DNA from 2 places in the Rhizobium sp. CF142 genome. Region 2 is predicted to be linked to the other one. Evidence: riboswitches for the same ligand, from Rfam matches in the RefSeq annotation. Region 2 holds a riboswitch; the other holds the start of a gene.

Region 1 (3,233 bases), on a different contig from region 2:
GAAAACATATATTAGTAATATATAATTATAACATATCCTACTCGCTGTCAAGTAGTGGCGATCAGGAATACAATAAGGGGTTGGCCGTGACTTGCCACCCGGTCCTCGGGAAAACAAACTTCCATTTGAAACCGCATAACTTCTGCAAATATGATATCGCGGCTGATACCAGCCGGCCTCAACATGAAGTCGTGGCTCACGTTATCGATGACCAGCAAGCAAGTCTTGATCAGCCTTGCAGTGGCGGTTCACGACAATAAGACCGGCCTTTGACGTCCCGCCCTTCAAGCTTGGGAAGGGGAAGCTGGAGCGGGTGAAGGGAATCGAACCCTCGTATTCAGCTTGGGAAGCTGCTGCTCTACCATTGAGCTACACCCGCCTGATGCTTGAGACTTCCAACAGATGGCCGCCGCTGTCAAGTGACGGCGCCATCGGGCATCAGATGCGGAAGTGCTTCGACAGTTTGAGGCCCTGGGCCTGATAGTTGGAGCCGAGGCCTGAGCCATAAAGGCTCGACGGCTGTTCCTGCATGTGTTCGTAGATCAGGCGGCCGACGATCTGGCCGTCTTCCAGGATGAAGGGCACTTCGTGGCTGCGCACTTCCAGCACGGCGCGGCTGCCGCGGCCGCCGGCCGGGGCGTGGCCGAAGCCCGGGTCGAAGAAGCCGGCATAGTGGACGCGGAATTCGCCGACGAGCGGATCGAAGGGGGTCATTTCCGCCGCATAGTGCGGAGGAACGTGTACGGCCTCACGCGAGACGAGGATATAGAACTCATCCGGATCGAGGATCAGTTCGGTGCGGCCGCGACTGTAGAGCGGTTCCCAGAAGTCGAAGATATCGTGCTGGGCCTTCTTGTCGACGTCGACGACGGCGGTGTGGTGTTTGCCGCGATAGCCGATCAGGCCTTCCTCGTCGCCCGCCAGATCGATCGACAGCGCAATGCCGCCGCCGGAGACGTTCGGCTGCTTGGCGGCGACGAGCGTTTCCGTCGCGTGTAGCTTCAGAAGCTCCGGCTCGCCCAGAACCGAATGGCCGACGCGGAAGCGGATCTGCGACAGGCGCGAGCCGCGGCGTACGACGATGGGGAAGGTGCGCGGGCTGATTTCGAGATAGAGCGGGCCGGAATAGCCTGATGGGATCTTGTCGAATTCCTGCGCGTAATCGGTGATGACGCGCGTGAAAATATCGAGGCGGCCGGTCGAGCTCTTCGGATTGGCCGAGGCCGACATGTCGGCCGGCAGATCGAGGCGCTCCATCAGCGGCACGATGTAGACGCAGCCGGTTTCCAGCACCGCGCCTTCGCTGAGGTCGATGACATGCAGGCTCAGCCGGTCGAGCTTGTCTGCGACAAGGTGAGAAGGGCCGGGCATGAAGCTGGCGCGCACCCGGAACGCCTTGGCGCCCAGCCGCAGATCCAGGCTGGCAGGCTGGATCTGGTCACGATCCAGCTCACGCTCGCTTTGAAGACGCCCCGTTTCAAACAGCGCGGCAATTGCGCGGTCGGCCAAAATTCCAGTTTCGCGAGCCATCATGCTCCATCCATAATTTGCCGCCGACAAAACCAAAGTCGGGGAATTGACGCAAGCGCAGAACGGCAGTATTGCAAATTTATCCCGTGGTGATTTGGCCGGTCGGCTTGCAGCCACGTTAAATAAGTGGCTAAAAAGACCGGGTTGAAAACCGGTCTGCTTTTGCGGCCGGTTTTTTTGTTGTTTGAAAGTGGTGATGGCATGAGCAAGACTTGGCGCCCGGCAACCCAACTCGTTCACGGCGGAACGCTCCGCTCGCAGTACGGCGAGACATCAGAGGCAATCTATCTCACGCAGGGTTTCGTCTACGATACGTCGGAAGCGGCGGAAGCGCGCTTCAAGGGCGAGACCGACGGTTTCATCTATGCGCGCTACGGCAGCCCCACCAATGATATGTTCGAAAAGCGCATGTGCATGTTGGAAGGCGCCGAAGATGCCCGCGCCACGGCATCCGGCATGGCCGCCGTTACCGCCGCCATCCTCTGCCAGCTGAAGGCCGGCGACCATATCGTTGCAGCGCGCGCCCTCTTCGGCTCCTGCCGCTGGGTGGTCGAGACGCTGGCGCCGAAATACGGCATCGACTGCACGCTGGTCGACGGCCGCTACCTCGAAAACTGGGAAAAGGCTGTTACACCGAAGACCAAGGTGTTCTTCCTGGAAAGCCCGACCAACCCGACGCTGGAAGTGGTCGATATTGCCGGCGTCGCCAAGCTCGCCAACCAAATCGGCGCAAAGGTCGTCGTCGACAACGTGTTTGCGACCCCGCTCTTCCAGAAGCCGCTGGAGCTCGGCGCTCATATCGTCGTCTATTCCGCGACCAAGCATATTGACGGTCAGGGCCGCTGCCTCGGTGGCGTCGTTCTTTCCGACAAGGAATGGATCGACGAGAACCTGCATGACTATTTCCGCCATACCGGTCCGGCCATGTCGCCGTTCAATGCCTGGACGCTTCTGAAGGGCATCGAGACGCTGCCGCTGCGCGTCAAGCAGCAAACGCAGAATGCCGCAAAGATCGCCGACTTCCTCGCCGATCAGAGCAAGGTCGCCAAGGTCATCTATCCCGGCCGCAAGGACCATCCGCAGGCGGATATCATCGCCAAGCAGATGACGGGCGGCTCGACGCTCGTCTGCTTCGAGCTGAAGGGCGGCAAGGATGCGGCGTTCGCGCTGCAGAATGCGCTGGAGATCGTCAAGATCTCCAACAATCTCGGCGACTCCAAGAGCCTGATCACGCATCCGGCCACGACCACGCACAAGAACCTGACGGACGAAGCCCGCGCCGAACTCGGCATTTCGCCGGGCACGGTACGCCTCTCGGCCGGCATCGAAGACACGGACGATCTGGTCGAGGATTTCGCCCGCGCTCTGGCCAAGGTTTCGGCCTGAGCATCAAGGCACGGCCGCGGAAAGCACCGCGGCCGTAGCATTTGCCTTGAAATTAACACTGAGAGTTAGGCTTAATGAACGAAAGGCGGTCCAACCGGGGGTGGTGAGGCCGCGATCACTGTACCGTTTCTTGACGGCAGAGGCCTCTTATAAGATACGGGTAACATATCCTGACTAAGGTGTAAGGCATGTATCGCGCCCTCACACGAGATATCGAAGTCGTTGTCGAGCCGTTTTATCTGGAGGAGCAATCCGACCCGGAAGACGATCGTTATGTCTGGGGTTATCGTGTGGTCATCAGCAACAATTCCGGCATC
Region 2 (3,233 bases):
CGAATGCAAGCCGGCAGCCTCAAGCGCAGCTTCGATGGCCGCCGTGTCATAGGCTTCGGGTTTTTCGGGGAATGCGATTGCCTCGCGCAGCGTTCCGCCCGGCACATAGGCAACCTGAGGGATGAACAGGATGTCGTCAATCGGCGGCAGGCCTATTGTGCCTTTGCCGCAGGGCCAGAGGCCGGCCATGGCCTGGAAGAGCAGGCGGCGGTTCACGCTGTGATCGCCGTTGATCATGACCTTTTCGCCGGCCCTGATCGTCACATCCGTTTCACGCATCTGGAAGCCGCCGCAATCATCGATATCCTCGCCAAGCTTGGCCATGATGACGATATCCTTCAGCGTCAACCTGTCGGGCGCGGTTTCCTCGTAGACGATTGCGTCCTTCAAATCGAAGCCGTCATCCATCTCCTGAAGCGCCTGGCGGAAATCGGTGACGCGCATCAGCGTGGCGCGCCATTCGGCAATCGGGCCGAAGTTGGCGACATACCAGCGCAGCGCCGTATTGACCTGGTTGAAGGCGCCAACCGACATCATCAGCTGGCCGAAAGTGAGCCCGCCGGAGAAATAAGCGGGGGCTGCAACAATGATCGGGATAACGATAACCAGCCAGCCATAACCCGCCGAGACCCAGGTCAAGTTGGTATTGGCCATGGCGAGCCGCTTGATCACGGTAAGGACGTTGCTGATATCGCCGTTGATGCGCTTGCGCTCGTTCTCTTCGCCGCGCGCCACTGTTATCGCCGGCATGTTCTCGTTGGCATGCATCAGCGCAAAGCGCAGTTCGGCTTCCTTCGAGAACCGGTCGGCATTGAGCTTGACGAGCTTGCGGCCAACGACCTGGCTCAATAGCGAGGCCGATGCGGCGTAGAAGATCGCCGCCCAGACCATGTAGCCGGGGATGGTGAAGCTGTGGCCGCTGATATGGAAGATGAAGCCGCTCGAAAGTTCCCACAAGACGCCGATGAAACTGACGAGCAGGATGGTCGATTGCAAGAGGCCGAGAGCGAGGTTGGTAGTGCTTTCGGCAAGATTGCGGGAATCTTCGTGAAGGCGCTGGTCCGGGTTAACGCCGAGGATGCCGATGGTGGAGAGCTTGAGGGCGCGCTTGCGCTCCAGCCACTGATCGACGAGATCGCGCGAGAGGCCTTCGCGCATGTAGAGGGCCGTCATCTGATTCAGCCATGCCTGCAGCACGTTTAGCAGCAACAGCGCGCCAGCGATCATCGCGAAGACTTCGAGCTGGCGGAAGAACTCGCCGAGATCACGACGCTCGAGGGAATCGTAGAAGGGGGCGTTCCATTCGTTGAGGATCACCTGTCCGTAGGCGGTTGCCAGGATGATAATGACAAGCAGAACCGCGAGCGCGACGACTTTGCCGCGGACCTGCGAATTCCAGAATGCGGAGAACATCACTCCAAGCCGATATGTCAGGCTGAGATCATACCCCACCCGGTCCTGACTCTGGATGCCCTTCCCTCCTTTTACGTCATTTTTCATTATTTTTTTCCAAAATCGCCCATCACACCATTAATAACATGGGGGCGTTACTGGTCCATCAACAGATTCCACCACCCATAAAGAAAGCGTGATGGTTTGTGCAGCTGTCTCTATTGACAGTTGATTCGCAGCGCGACTGGCGCTAATTAAGATGGCTCGTGGTGATTTGGCCGGCCGGCTTGCAGCCACGTTAAATAAGTCGCTAAAGGGCCGCGTGCGGACCGGTAGCGATTCTTTCGCCGCCGGTTTTTTATTTTGATCGAGTTGACCGCAATGCCCATCAAGATTCCCGATACGCTGCCCGCCTTCGAAACCCTCGTGAACGAGGGCGTGCGGGTGATGACCGAAACGGTGGCGATCCGCCAGGATATCCGCCCGCTGCAGATCGGGCTGCTCAACCTCATGCCGAACAAGATCAAGACCGAAGTGCAGATGGCGCGCCTGGTCGGCGCTTCGCCGCTGCAGGTGGAATTCTCGTTGGTCCGTGTCGGCAACCACAAGGCCAAGAATACTTCTGAAGAACATCTGCTCGCCTTCTACCAGACCTGGGAGGAAGTGAAGCACCGCAAGTTTGACGGCTTCATCATCACGGGTGCGCCGATCGAGACGCTGCCTTACGAGGACGTTACCTATTGGAAGGAAATGCAGCAGATTTTCGACTGGACGCAGACAAACGTCCATTCGACCATGAATGTCTGCTGGGGTGCGATGGCAGGGATTTATCATTTCCACGGCGTGCCGAAGTATGAACTGAAGGAAAAGGCCTTCGGCGTCTACCGTCACCGCAATCTCAAACCCTCTTCCGTTTATCTCAACGGTTTCTCTGATAATTTCGAGGTTCCGGTGTCGCGCTGGACCGAGGTGCGCCGGGCCGACATCGAGAAGGTCGACGGCCTCGAGATCCTGATGGAATCGAGCGAGATGGGCGTCTGTCTCGTCCACGAGCCAAAGGGTCGGCGGCTTTATATCTTCAATCACGTCGAATATGATTCCACGTCTCTTTCGGACGAATATTTCCGCGACGTGAATGCCGGCGTGCCGATCAAGATGCCGCACAATTACTTCCCGCATAACGATCCGGCGCTCGCGCCGCAGAACCGCTGGCGCAGCCATGCGCATCTGCTTTTCGGCAACTGGATCAATGAGATCTACCAGACGACGCCCTACGATATCGAAGAGATCGGCTCGGACATCTGAGCGTCACCGGTCTGGTTTAGAAATAACGCCGTCGCAGAAATGCGACGGCGTTTTGTTTTCCGGCACTGCCCGGTTGCGGTTTGCGGCGAATGGGGGCAGGTTCCGGTTCCAGAATTCTAGGGATGGAGTGAGCGTCGATCATGGCGGACAAGTTGGAACGGGAAGTTTTCGGACAGACGAAGGACGGGGAGACCGTCCATCGCGTCGTCATCCGCGGCGGCGGACTGACGGTCAAGGTGTTGAGCTGGGGCGCAGTGATCCAGGATATCAGGCTCGAGAGCCATAATGCCCCGCTGGTGCTCGGCTTCGAGGATTTAGGCAGCTACCTCGCGCATTCGCCTTTCTTCGGCGCTACGCCGGGACGCTGTGCCAACCGCATCGGCGACGGCAAGTTCACACTCGACGGCAAGGACTACCAGCTCGAATTGAACGAGAAGGGTGTCACGCATCTTCACGGCGGCAGCAACAATATCGGTACGCTCGTTTGGACGATCGTCGAGCATGAGACCGACCGTGTCGTGCTGAAGATCGTCGAT

Evidence for each region. A riboswitch is a leader RNA that binds a small molecule or an ion and turns the genes downstream of it on or off. The one in region 2 is predicted to bind S-adenosylmethionine.
Region 1: another riboswitch for S-adenosylmethionine. It lies ahead of PMI11_RS21685 (O-succinylhomoserine sulfhydrylase); the one in region 2 lies ahead of metA (homoserine O-acetyltransferase MetA).

What each region holds. Positions count from the first base shown of each region.
Region 1 is NZ_AJWE01000098.1:113,538-116,770, forward strand. It holds tRNA gene PMI11_RS21675 (tRNA-Gly) at 306-379, opposite strand; gene PMI11_RS21680 (2'-deoxycytidine 5'-triphosphate deaminase) at 439-1,533, opposite strand; SAM riboswitch at 1,607-1,685, shown strand; gene PMI11_RS21685 (O-succinylhomoserine sulfhydrylase) at 1,732-2,916, shown strand; gene apaG (Co2+/Mg2+ efflux protein ApaG) at 3,105-3,233, shown strand, end outside.
Region 2 is NZ_AJWE01000124.1:34,358-37,590, reverse strand. It holds gene PMI11_RS31130 (ABC transporter ATP-binding protein/permease) at 1-1,500, opposite strand, end outside; SAM riboswitch at 1,649-1,726, shown strand; gene metA (homoserine O-acetyltransferase MetA) at 1,774-2,697, shown strand; gene PMI11_RS31120 (aldose epimerase family protein) at 2,838-3,233, shown strand, end outside.